2 regions of the Virgibacillus kekensis genome follow, and region 1 is predicted to be linked to the other one. Evidence: a T-box and tRNA genes for the amino acid it is inferred to sense, from the RefSeq annotation. Region 1 holds a T-box; the other holds one or more tRNA genes.
The links. A T-box is a leader RNA that pairs with one kind of tRNA and senses whether it is charged. The one in region 1 lies ahead of glyQ (glycine--tRNA ligase subunit alpha), so its partner is inferred to be a tRNA-Gly.
Positions count from the first base shown of each region.

Region 2: it has a tRNA-Gly gene. The T-box ahead of glyQ (glycine--tRNA ligase subunit alpha) is inferred to sense a tRNA for this amino acid. The anticodon was not compared.

Region 1 is NZ_JBHSFU010000006.1:125,890-132,778, reverse strand. It holds gene ACFO3D_RS11600 (HD family phosphohydrolase) at 1-502, shown strand, start outside; gene ybeY (rRNA maturation RNase YbeY) at 503-967, shown strand; gene ACFO3D_RS11590 (diacylglycerol kinase family protein) at 945-1,328, shown strand; gene era (GTPase Era) at 1,971-2,873, shown strand; gene ACFO3D_RS11580 (YqzL family protein) at 2,970-3,119, shown strand; gene recO (DNA repair protein RecO) at 3,163-3,906, shown strand; T-box leader at 3,968-4,142, shown strand; gene glyQ (glycine--tRNA ligase subunit alpha) at 4,398-5,276, shown strand; gene glyS (glycine--tRNA ligase subunit beta) at 5,276-6,889, shown strand, end outside.
Region 2 is NZ_JBHSFU010000007.1:104,107-110,995, reverse strand. It holds gene queG (tRNA epoxyqueuosine(34) reductase QueG) at 1-959, opposite strand, end outside; gene ACFO3D_RS12885 (ABC-ATPase domain-containing protein) at 973-2,676, opposite strand; tRNA gene ACFO3D_RS12880 (tRNA-Gly) at 2,834-2,907, opposite strand; gene ACFO3D_RS12875 (helix-turn-helix domain-containing protein) at 3,060-3,377, opposite strand; gene ACFO3D_RS12870 (cyclic nucleotide-binding domain-containing protein) at 3,367-3,750, opposite strand; gene dat (D-amino-acid transaminase) at 3,893-4,756, shown strand; gene ACFO3D_RS12860 (S9 family peptidase) at 5,413-6,889, shown strand, end outside.

The sequences.
Region 1 (6,889 bases):
TTTTATTGAAAATCAGCTGGCAATAAAAAATCCGCATGATTTTATTACACCATCGCAGAGTGCGGAAATTATCATCAGTCATCCATATGATGGAGCAGACATGCTAAAAAAACACAAGTTGCCTAAGGAAATCATACAAATTGCAATGCAACATCATGGTACAACGCTGTTAAAGTTTTTTTACTACAAAGAAAAAGAATCAAACAAGATAGTCAGCGAGGATGACTTTCGCTATCCGGGGCCAAGACCTCAGACGAAAGAGGCTGCAATAATTTGTATTTGTGATTCTGTGGAAGCAGCTGTCAGATCCTTAAAAGAACCTACTGAGGAAAAGATTGAAGAAATTGTAGCGTCTATCGTTACGGATCGGATGATGGATGGGCAATTAAATGAGTGTCCTATTACCATGAGAGAACTGGAGAAAATCCAGCTGACTATTTGTGAAACATTAAAGGGAATTTTTCATTCACGAATTCAATATCCCCTGAAGGAGGCAAAATAAATGCATATTGACTTTCACGACGAAACTAACTCTGTTACTTCAGATTATATTGACGTGCTCCAACGGTTAATTGTTTTCGCAGCAGAGAAGGAAGGAGTTTCCCAGGAAGCGGAAATCTCTCTTAGCTTTGTAACGAATACTGAGATTCAGGAAATCAATCGTAACTACAGACAGCAAAATAAACCAACAGATGTAATTTCATTTGCCATGCAAGAGCACTCTGATGGTGAACTGGAAGTTATCGGGGACGATGGGCCGTTAATTCTCGGGGATATCGTGATATCGGTGGATAAAGCGAAAGAACAAGCAGAAGAATACGGACATTCCCTTGAAAGGGAGCTGGGTTTCTTGTCAGTTCATGGCTTCCTGCACCTATTAGGTTACGACCATATGAATGAGGAAGATGAGCGTAACATGTTTAAGCGGCAGGATGAAATATTAGGTGAATTTGGAATTGAACGATGACGGAAAGAAGCGGTCGATTGGATTCTCTTTTGCATGGAATGGTTTAAAAGAGGTTACAAGGACTGAGCGCAATTTCAGGATTCATGTAATAGTTGCTGTTTTGGTAGTGGCGGCGGGGCTTCTTTCCCAGTTGAATCGGCTGGAGTGGGCCATTATTATTTTGACTATTGGACTTGTTCTGGTAGCGGAAATTACAAATACCGCAGTGGAGAAAATGATGGATTATGTGAAACCAGATATTCACCCGCTGGCTAAAACTATCAAAGATATTGCAGCGGGAGCCGTCCTGCTCGCCGCAATAATAGCTGTAATTGTAGGGCTGACAATTTTTGGGCCGATTGCATATAATTTATTAAATTAGATTGTTTTATATTTTCATAACAAGAATAAACTGCGAAGTAACTCGTAGCTTCGCTCCGGAAATACATTCCGCTTTCCGCGGGCAACGCTTCAACTTCCTCGGAAGAAAGCCACTTCCTGCGGGATTTTCAGCTGTTGCTTTTCCCGCAGGAGTCTCCATGTATTTCCTTCGCTGGATTGAGGTTGATTCATACTTATTAAGTTTGTCCTCTAAATTTTATCAAACACCAAACGCCTATTAGCGCAGGCAGAATGCGTAGACTCCTGGGGGAACAGCACGAGTCCGAAGCCCCCGCAGCGGCGTTCTTTCCGTGAGGAGGCTGAGGCCGTGCCCCCGGCAAAGGAAACACTGTGAGAGCTTTAGCTTGAACAGATGTTGACCTTGCACCCGGAGCGGTGAAAGCGAAGTATTCTGATGTAGCGGTAGGTACGGCTGTTATGTCGCAATTTCTATCAACTGTAAGTGTTAACGAAATGAGCCTTAAATTATAAACCTTCGGCGGCGAGGGTTTTTTAAGTATCCAAGTGTCAATTTCTAGGGAAAAGAATAACCTTATTAAATGTTTTGTCGTAAACATGAAACTACCAGATATTTGTAGTATGATATACATAACAAATTGAATCACGCACCGGAGGATTGTACATGGAAAATAACTTCAAATCAGGATTCATTGCAATAATAGGCCGCCCGAATGTTGGGAAATCAACATTTATGAATAAAGTAATCGGTCAAAAAATCGCAATCATGAGTGACAAGGCACAAACAACGCGTAATAAAATTCAGGGTGTTCTAACACAGGAAGATTCCCAGCTTATTTTCATTGACACTCCCGGTATCCACAAACCGAAACATCGTCTTGGAGATTTCATGGTCAAAATAGCGGAAAACACGCTCAATGAAGTGGATGTAATTCTGTTCATGATTAATGCTAAAGAGGGATTTGGAAGAGGGGATCAATATATTATTGATCGGCTTCAGCAGGTTAAACGCCCTGTATTTCTAATTATCAATAAAATTGATTTAATTCATCCTGATGAGCTGTTTCCTCTGATTGAGCAATATAAGGGTATGTATGATTTTGAAGAAATTATTCCGATATCTGCGCTTGAAGGTAACAATGTCAATCATCTGGTCGATGTTTTGAAGAGCCACATGCCGGATGGCCCTCAGTACTATCCCGAAGATCATGTAACGGATCACCCTGAACGGTTTATTATCAGTGAACTTATCCGTGAGAAGGCCCTACAGCTTACCAGGGAAGAAATACCGCATTCGATTGCAGTTGCTATTGAAAACATTGAAAGCAGAGAATCAAACTCGGTGTTTATTCAGGCTACTATCGTGACAGAACGAAAATCGCAAAAAGGCATTCTGATTGGAAAACAGGGAAGCATGCTGAAAAATATCGGTAAAAATGCGAGAAGAGATATTGAAGCATTACTGGGTACAAAAGTTTATTTGGAACTTTGGGTTAAAGTACAGAAAGATTGGCGCAACAAGCAATCTCAGCTTAATGAATTCGGTTTTCGCAGTGACGAGTATTAGACTTGGTAAATTTTTAAACTTATTGATTTACCTCTTATGGAAATTCTATAAGTAAGCACTTTTTCAAACATGCTAAAAAGAAAGGCGGGGTTTCTTGTGATCGACTTTACATGGAAATTATTCAGTCAGACAGGAAACATTGAAACCTATTTGTTATTGAAAGAGTTGGAACAGCGAGAACCTGATTTAAGTGAACAGGGCCACCAGGATGAACAAGGAGTATCATCGTTTGATACAAATTTATAGTGCAAGTATACTCTTAATGGATAATCAAAGAAGGTGATACTGGTTGCTTGAAAAGATGGAAGGTATCGTAATTAAAACACGGGATTATGGTGAATCCAATAAGATTGTTACACTGTTTACTAATAAACTGGGAAAGGTCTCCGCTATCGCCCGCGGGGCCAAGAAACCCAAAAGTAGAATGGCTGCAGTTACGCAGCCATTCATACTTGGTGAATTTTTTGTTTATGTGAATTCAGGTCTAAGTACCATACAACAGGGAGATGTGAAAGATTCCATCCGGGCTGTACGGGAAGATATTGAAAAAACAGCATACGCGGCGTATATAGTGGAGCTTACCGACAAGCTAACGGACTCTCAGTCTCCGGATATGTATATATTTGACCAGCTTTATCAGACATTAAAGTGGATTGCAGATCACACGGATTCCGAAATCCCGATTATGATGTATGAACTGAAATTATTTCGAAAAGGAGGCTTTGCGCCTGGAGTGGACAGATGTATAAACTGCGGAGAAAAAAACTTTCCGTTCGCATTCTCAATTCAAGAGGGCGGGCTGCTTTGTACACGTTGCAGGCATTTGGATGAACAGGCAATTGGTCTTCCGGATAATGTCGCGAAGCTGTTGAATATTTTCCTCAATGTGGAGCTTGAGCGGGTAGGAACTATTTCAGTGAAGCAGGAGAACGTTCGTCTGTTGCGGCAGATTATTGATGCCTATTATGAGCAGTATGGTGGATTTTTTCTGAAATCCAAACGATTTTTAAAACAGATGGCTAAGTTGAAATGATCCATTATCTTGACAATGTTTATGTGTTAAAGTATTATTTTCATACATATTTCTATTTAAAAGGATTGCAATGAGGGAGAACAGTAATTATTGTAAGCTATTCAAAGCGAGTCCAGAATGGTGAAAGCTGGATAATGGCACTATAATGAACGGCACTCCTGAGCATGATGTATAAAGTGGTCCATGAATTCATGGGCAAATAGGGTGGAACCGCGGTCTGAAAGTCCGTCCCTATGTCATTTATGTGACATAGGGACGGACTTTTTTAGCAGTTAAGAGAGTATAAATACTTTCTTACTGCATAAGTGCAACTAAGGCTTTCGCCATTGAAGCTTGGCGATAAGCCAACTTTTCTAATACTATCAGGATTTATAAGTTTCTATGGAAGATAGTATAAGAAAAACTTCAACGCTCGTTATGGACGAGCCCTATGCGGATTTTTTCTAATTTGTTTGGACTGTTGATCACTATAACCAGATGGAGGATAAAAAATGACAATTCAGGAAATGATTCTTACGTTACAAAAGCACTGGTCTGATCAGAATTGCATATTGATGCAAGCGTATGATGTGGAAAAAGGCGCAGGTACCATGTCACCAATGACCCTACTTAGAAGCCTTGGGCCGGAACCATGGAATGTAGCATATGTGGAGCCATCAAGGCGTCCTGCTGACGGAAGGTATGGCCATAACCCAAATCGGCTTTATCAGCACCATCAATTTCAGGTCATCATGAAGCCATCACCCGATAACATTCAGGACCTGTATCTTGAATCGTTGAAGGCGCTTGGCATTAATCCGCTTGAACATGATATAAGGTTTGTTGAAGATAACTGGGAAAATCCTACTCTGGGTGCAGCTGGCCTTGGTTGGGAAGTGTGGCTTGATGGGATGGAAATCACCCAGTTTACATACTTCCAGCAGATTGGTGGGCTAGAAGCAAATCCGGTAACCGTTGAACTGACTTATGGGATTGAGCGGCTGGCTTCCTATATTCAGGACAAGGAAAATGTATTCGATTTGGAATGGACCAATGGTGTTACCGTTAGGGATATCTTTTTTCAACCTGAATACGAACACTCAACCTACACTTTTGAAGAATCGGACACTGACATGCTTTTTGAACTGTTTTCCATGTATGAGAAGGAAGCAAAAGCCACGATGGAGAAGGGACTTGTCTTTCCATCGTATGATTACGTACTAAAATGCTCACATACATTTAATCTTCTGGATGCTAAAGGTGTTATTTCGGTAACTGAACGGACAGGTTATATTTCAAGAATTCGTAATCTTGCACGCAGTATTGCGAAAACATATGTGGCGGAGCGAGAGCGTTTAGGCTTTCCGATGCTTAAAAAGGAGGCGGAATAATGGCTAAAGACTTGCTTTTGGAAATCGGTCTTGAAGAACTGCCGGCTCGGTTTATCGACGATGCAGAAAAACAACTTAAGAAAAAAACTGCTGCATGGCTGGAAGAACTTCGTATTTCTTATGAATCGGTAACTTCATTTTCAACTCCCCGGCGCCTTGCTGTACTGCTTAAAGGGGTGGCAGAGGAACAGACATCCATTGAGGAAGAAGTGAAAGGTCCTGCCGAAAAGATTGCGAAGGATCAAGAAGGAAATTGGTCTAAGGCAGCTATCGGATTTACCAGGGGACAAGGTAAAACGGTAGAGGATATTTACACAAAAGAGTTAAAAGGAACGAGCTATATCTTTGTGAAGAAAGAGATAATCGGAAAAGAAACTGTTGAATTGCTGCCGGAATTGGCGTCAATCATTGAATCGCTGCAGTTCCCTAAAAACATGCGGTGGGCGGAACAGAGTCTGCGTTATGCCAGACCAATCCGCTGGATAGCAGCATTATTCGGGGAAAATACAATTGATTTTGAAGTGGCACGAGTAAAAACCAGCAATTACACATTTGGTCACCGATTTCTCGGAAACCGGATTACGCTTACAGAGCCTGTGCAGTATACGGAGGCACTTAAGAAAGAGTATGTAATAGCTGATCCAGCAGAACGCGAGGAAATGATTGTGCTTGGGATCAAGCAACTGGAAGAGGAAGAAGGTTTCCGTGTCCCGGTGGATGAAGAACTGCTTAACGAGGTTCGTAACCTGGTAGAATACCCTACAGTTTTTGCCGGAGAATTTGATCAATCATTCCTTCAGTTGCCATCCGATGTCCTGATTACGTCGATGAAAGAACATCAACGGTATTTTCCGGTGAAATCCCAGGAAGGTGAATTGCTTGCTCATTTCGTTGGTGTCCGAAATGGTGATGCTAAATCAATTGAGACAGTTACAAAGGGGAATGAGAAAGTTCTTCGTGCCCGTTTGGCCGATGCGCAATTCTTTTTTGAAGAGGATCAGAAACATACAATTGATTACTATCTGGAAAAACTGGAGCGTATTGTTTTCCAGAAACATTTAGGCACAATCAGTGACAAGGTTGAGCGCATAAAATCAATCGCTAATCGTCTTGCACAGAAGCTGGATGTCGATGAGGAAACTAATGGCCTGGTTAACAGGGCCGCTGAAATCTGTAAATTCGACCTGCCTACCAATATGGTTAATGAGTTTACTGAACTACAGGGAGTCATTGGTGAAACGTATGCTAAACAGTTTGGGGAGGCTGAGACAGCTGCAAAGGCTGTTGCTGAGCACTATATGCCTGTACAGGCAGATGGAAGTCTTCCGCAAACAAGAGTCGGTGCAATTATAAGTATAGCTGATAAGCTTGATACCATAACCGGCTGTATTACTGTTGGCCTCATTCCGACAGGTTCCCAGGATCCATATGGCCTTAGACGACAAGCAGCAGGCATCTTGAAAATCCTCCGCGAATTCGAATGGGATATAATGCTTGAAAGTATATTGGGTCTCACCGAGGGTATGTATCAGCACCTTACAGAAGATAAATCTACAGAGACCATGGCGGAAATCGAGCAGTTCTTTAAACTCCGGGCTACGTATTTACTGAAG
Region 2 (6,889 bases), on a different contig from region 1:
ATCTCATCGACCGCTGATTCGTCCCGGTAGTGCGCAAGCGCAATCAGAGCGTTACGCTGCAATGGTTTCTTCCCGCGCCAGGAACCGGCTATATGGCCGAAAGTTTTTTTGAACTCCCGGTTAGACATCCGCAGCATAGGTTTGAGTTTTGGCTTGGCGACATCGGGATCCGGCTCAAGCTCCTCATGCAAGTGAAAATCAACGTTTTTATTATACGGACAAACTACCTGGCATGTATCAAACCCATAAATGAAGTTACCGATTTTGGAACGGTATTCATCATCAAGGAACCCCTTCGTCTGTGTCTGAAACGCAAGGCATTTTTGTGCATTCAATTGTCCGCCTTGAACAAGGGCTCCAGTCGGACATGCATCCAGACATTTGGTGCAAGAGCCACAGCCATCGGCCAGCGGTTTATCCGGAACAAACGGAATATTGGTAATCAGTTCTCCTAAATATACGTAGGAACCAAACTCCGGGGTTATAATAGCGGTATTCTTACCACTGAATCCTATTCCGGCACGTTCGGCAACAGCCCGGTCAGACAGCTCTCCCGTATCCACCATTACCTTATTCGACGCACCGGGTATCTTTTCCTTTATAAAAGTGTTAAGCTTCTCCAATTTCTCGCGCAATACCACATGGTAATCGACACCCCATGATGCACGGCAGAACACACCCCGCCGTTCATCTTTGCTGCTTTTCGGTGCATTTTTTATTCTTGAAGGGTACGCGAGGGCTATTGAAATAATTGATTTAGCCTCGGGCAGTAACCGCTCAGGCTCGGTCCGTTCCTCAATCGACCCTTTTTCAAATCCAGACTGGTAGCCAAGAGACTGCTGTGTACGTAAGCGTTCCTTCAGCTCACTGAACACGTCAGCTGAAGCGAACCCTATTTTATCTATGCCAATTTCTTTACTGTAGTCAATGATGTCCTGCTTCAGCTGAACGTTATCCATTCAGTAAACCTCCCTATTTTTGTGTCACGTTTGCTGTCCGCATCCGGTTCAGAACTGCGGCAATTTCATACCGGCGCGGTCGGGCAATATCACCTGGATGCTGGTTTTTAAACACGGTGAATGATGCCAGCCCATCCCGGTCCATTTGCTGCTCAATATCATCAAGTAATTCAGCCAGTGACTTTCCGCCAAGTTCACTATTTCTGTCCAGATACTGGATGATTTCAGCAATCATTCGTGTCTGAGACGGATCCACCAGTTGCTCTGTATCATCAAACGATATATCGGTTCGTCCCATAATGATTTTTGTAAGACCCTTTGCCTGGGTTTTATGATTCTTTCCTTTTTTGGTCTGCAAGGAATTTTGTTTAAAAGACCGCTTGGTTACATCACCGAATGATTGATCTGCTGTCATATCACGTTCCAATGGATTCTTTCGCATGATATCGCGCGCCTCATCTGTCACATTATACGGAACATATGACTCCATCTTGATCACGGAATCGGCAACGGCAAAATAATCACCGGATCCGCCCATAACTAAAATTGTCGAAACCCCACGCTGGTCGCTCATCTGTTTAATTCGATCAATAAACGGTGTAATCGGTTCTTTATCTTTTTTCACGAGTTGCTGCATACGATGGTCACGGATCATGAAATTCGTCGCACTCGTATCTTCATCAATCAGTAATGTAGATGCCCCGACTTCAAGTGCCTCCATAACGTTTGCCGCCTGTGAAGTGCTTCCGCTGGCATTCTCTGTTGAAAAAAACGAGGTATCCTGTTTATGCGGCAGGTTATTGATAAATGGTGAAATATTAACACCAGTTACCTTTCGTCCGTCTTCCGCCCGGATTTTAACTGCGTCACGATCTGTCAGAACAAACCCCCGTCCGTCCCCTTCAACATGCGAATAGACCCCACGCTCGATTGCTTGAAGAATTGTACTTTTTCCGTGGTAACCTCCGCCTACAATAAGTGTAACGCCCCTCTTGATGGCCATTCCTTTCACGGGTTCAACACGGTGCGGAATGTTAATGGACACCTCATTCTCAGCGGGGCTTCTGAAAGCCACCGCGTTCTTCATAGGCCTATTGCTAATCCCGCTTTCCCGCGGCAATATTGACCCATTCGCAATGAATGAAATCCAATCGTTTGTTTGCATTTCGGCCCGGATTGCTTCCTGCTGATCAGCCAATTGGGTCGCCTTCTGAATCTCTTCATCGGTAATTTTAAACACAGAGTTATTAATAACCTGTGGAATCACGCTGGAAAATAACTTCTCTGCCTCACGTCCATTAATTCGCCGTCCATTGGCGGGAAGGCCTACTGATATACAGACGGTCATTGATTCTGGACTCACCTGAACTGCACTGCGTTCCAAAACTTCCTGACCAGGTTTGTCGAATAGAATCTGACCACTCTTCCCGGACCCTTTTATAAAAAAGTTTCCCTGCGTGATTGCAGACCCTACTTTACGGGCAATTATATCTTCTGTAGCTGTTTTCCTTGCCTCGGTTTCTAGCCAGGTCTTTTTAACCTCGCGCTTTGCGGCTGGAATTACAACCCGAATCTTAGATGGTGAAGCAAACGGGTCACCCTGAACATAATCCAAGTGTAAATTAAAATTTTTATACTTGTAGTGACCCTGCACACTTTTGTATGCTTTATATCCTTTCCCATCTAGCTGTTTTAACTTCTGCATCAATTCTTTCATAGCCACAACCCCTTACATCACAGTTTGTATCCTTGTTTAAGAATACTATGTAAAAAACAGCCGCTTCAAGCGAACCGCAGATTTGTTACAAAATAAAAAACGCAACGCTTCGTAAATCCTGGTTACGAAACACTGCGTTAAGACGTATGTAATGTATTGGAGCGGGTGATGGGAATCGAACCCACATCATCAGCTTGGAAGGCTGAGGTTTTGCCACTAAACTACACCCGCACTTGAAATTATCCGCTTTTTTTGGGAACGATTTTAATTATAACAACTCTATTAAATCGTGGCAACAATTTTCTACAATTTTTTTACCTCCCATAATCTTCCTCAACTAAACGAAGTCCCCTGCACGCTCCATCTGAGCTCAGGGGAGGCGATTACAGCACACAATTATTGACTCCGCATTTGTCACATACCAGCAGTTTCTTAAAATAGTCCATGTCTTTCAGTGTGAAAGTTTTATTTTCGTTTTCAATTATCCCTTGATCCTTCCATTTATTCACAATCCGGCTGACTGTTTCCCGGGAGACAGCAATGTGCTTGCTTATAACGCGAATCATGATTGGTTCGGTAATCTCAATTCCATTTCCCGTTACTTTTCCGTGCATATTGGAATATCGGACAAAAACTGAAGCGACTGCTCCTTCCGATCCAAATGCAAGATAATCTCGTATTTTAGCATTGCTAGCCTCCAAGGACTCCGCCACCCAGCGTGTAAATTGGATGCCCATCCCCCCCATTTTCTGTGATTATATTTTCAATTGTATCCCTATCTATTTCACATAATAGGCATGAAGACTGTGTTTCTGCTGTATTAGAATATCTGCTTCCACTGAAGATACCTATTTCTCCAAACCCGTCATTCAGTCCACGCATAAAAATAGTCAAATCTTTATTCTCCCCGAGTTTTTTGTACACCCGCACCTCTCCCTTCAGAATAAAGAACAGCTTATCAGCACGGTCGCCTTCCTCAAACAAAGGAACCCCTTTTTGTACCTTCCTTTGGTGTGAATTTGCCAGAAGCAGATCATATTCTTGCTTGTTCAAACGCTCTAATAAAGGTTCCATTTTCCACAGCTCCCTTATGTTTCTAATCAAAATTATAATTAAGATACGAAAGAGTTTCTGTGATAATTATCACTATTCATTAAAAGTTTTACATATAGTTAAATACACTTTAAAATAATCATCATACTGAGGAGGCGAAAATATGGATGTATACCCGATTATATTGGCACAGACCAAGTTTATCCAAAGAGAGGATTTAACATACCCTTTTGAAGAACGTGGATTGCAGTTTGGTGATGGTGTTTATGAAGTTATCCGCATCTATGATGGTAAGTATTATCTATTGGAGGAACACATAAATAGACTATTCCGTTCAGCAGAAGCTATTAAACTTGAACTCCCATTCTCAAAAGAAGAGATTACTGATCTATTACTTGAAATGCTTAACAAAAATTCCATGACACGTGATGGAAAGCTTTATATGCAGGCTTCCCGTGGATCTGCTCCCCGTGATCATGTATTCCCTGGGGATGTGCCGGCTAACGTTTACGCGTATATGCAAGATTTACCCCGCAAAACTGACCTTCTTAAGACAGGGGTTAGTACGATTACCCAAGAGGATACCCGTTGGAAGAAATGCTATATAAAGAGTCTTAACCTTCTCCCAAACGTTCTTGCAAAGCAGGAAGCTAAAGAAAACGGGTGCTATGAGGCAATCCTCCATGAAGATGGACTCGTGACCGAATGCAGCTCATCGAACATCTATCTGGTTAAGGACGGAAATATTTATACTCATCCTGCCACCCACCGGATTCTGCATGGATGTGTTCGTATGCGTGTTGAGAAATTCGCGGAGGATCTGAAGATTCCATTTGTGGAGGAAGCATTTAAATTGGAATCCATTAGCGATGCCGATGAGATGTTTCTTTCCAGCAGTACGTCGGAAGTACTTCCTGTCACGAAAGTGGATAATACGGTGATTGCTGACGGCAATGTTGGCAAAATCACCCGTCAGCTGCAGGAAGCCTACGAACAGGACGCCAATATAGCCAAACATGTTGTCTGAGGCTGGGACGAAAGTGTATAAGTAACATAAATCCGAACTATAAAATGATATGCTCCCTTTTAAGTAGACAGTTTAAAAAACAAAAAACTTCTACTTTAAGGGGGCATTTTTATGTTAGCATGCCTTCAAATAAGCTATAAAATGCGACATAACGGCGAAGCTTCGCTCCGGAAATACACTACGCTTTCCACGGGCTCGCGTTGAGCCTCCTCGCTCGCAAAGAACGCTCGCTGTGGGGTCTCAACGTCTTCGCTTTCCCGTAGGAGTCTACGTGTATTTCCTTCGCTGATATAGCTGATGATTGAAGCGTAGGGCAGTCGACTCCTGCGGGAAAAGCAACAGCTGAAAATCCCGCAGGAAGTGGTTTTCTTCCGAGGAAGTTGAAGCGTTGCCCGCGGAAAGCGACTGCGCGAAGCGGAAATAAACATAGCTAGCTATGTCGCAATTTATATCAACTTTGAAATAAAATCCAATTATAGAAGGGTAACATTAAAAGCTTCCCATCCTAATTAGTTCGTCTCTGGAAAGCAAAGTTTTAGTTATGTCCCAGCCTCATTTTTTTGTTTAAATATATGAAAATATTCTGCCAATCTAATTGATTCGCGTTACGAAATAGTTTACTATAAAGAAAATCTAAACTAATTAGGAGGTACTTTATGAGTGAGAAAAAACGGCCCCTGAAAGCTGACGATCTAACGAAAATTGATGTTTATAGTGATCCCCGGTTTACACCGGACGGCTCGGGCTTCGCATTTGTTTCGATGACAGTTAATGATAAAAAAGAATATGAATCACATTTATTATTTCAGCGGCTAAATGAAAAATATCCTTCCTGCTGGACATTCAATGAGGCAAAGAACAGTAATCCACGGTTCTCCCCTGATGGAAAGAAAGTTGTATTTCAATCTGACCGAAGCGGTGTGCCTCAATTGTGGCTCTTACATACTGATGGTGGAGAAGCATGGCAAATTACTACATTCAAACATGGCGCGGTAAACCCTGTGTGGTCAAGCGACGGTAAAAGCATTATATTCAGCGCTTCTCTTGAAAAAGGTGATGATGTTACTAATCAGGAAGAACAATCCAAGGAAGAGCAGAGGAAAGAAAAGGAAGATAAGAGCAAGAAACCAATCGTTATAACTCGTTTAAAACACAAATCCGATGCAAAGGGTTTCCATGATGAAAAATATAGCCAGATCGTTCTTTATGATATTGAAAAAAGCACATTCAAACAATTGACTGACGGAGAAGCACACCATAACTTCGAGGATATTTCCCCTGACGGAAACCAAATCCTTTATACAGCCAATCTGAATGAGGATGCGGACTATGAGCTGACTAATGACCTTTATCTCTTGGACGTGCCCACGGGAGATACGACCAAACTTACTGATAGCACTGGAGGGTATGGCAGTGCATCATTTTCACCAAACGGAAATAGGATTGCCTGCTTTGGCCACGAATATGATTATCTAGGAGCCACTTTAAATGAGTTGTATGTCCTTGATATTAACAGTGGTGAACGAACACTATTTAGTAAGGGATGGAACTTTCAGCTGGGCGATGCGATGATTGGTGATACACGCCTTGGACAATCGGAATTAGGACCCGTCTGGGATGAAAACGGAAAGCATTTATATTTTATAGGCACTGATCATGGAAGCACAGGACTTTATCGGGTCAGCCTGGATAATGCTGAACTGGAGACCCTTTATGAAGAAAATAATCATGTTTTCGGGTTCTCTTACCATAAAGGCGAGTTCATCCTTGGCATTAGTACACCAACGGATCCGTGCAATTTCTATCATTTAAATAGTCAGGGCAAGCTAAAACGGCTGACCAATGCAAACGAAGAATTTCTCGGAAATGTTACTATAAGTGAACCTGAAGAACTGACATTCAAAGCAGAAGATGGATGGGATATTCAGGGATGGCTTATACGCCCATATGGTTTTGAAGAGGGCAAAAAGTATCCGTTTGTTTTGGAAATACATGGTGGTCCACACGCGATGTACGGCCAGACATTTTTCCATGAAATGCAGCTGTTGGCGGCAAAAGGGTATGTTGTTCTATACACCAACCCACGCGGCAGTCATGGTTACGGGCAGGAGTTCGTAAATGCCTGTCGTGAGG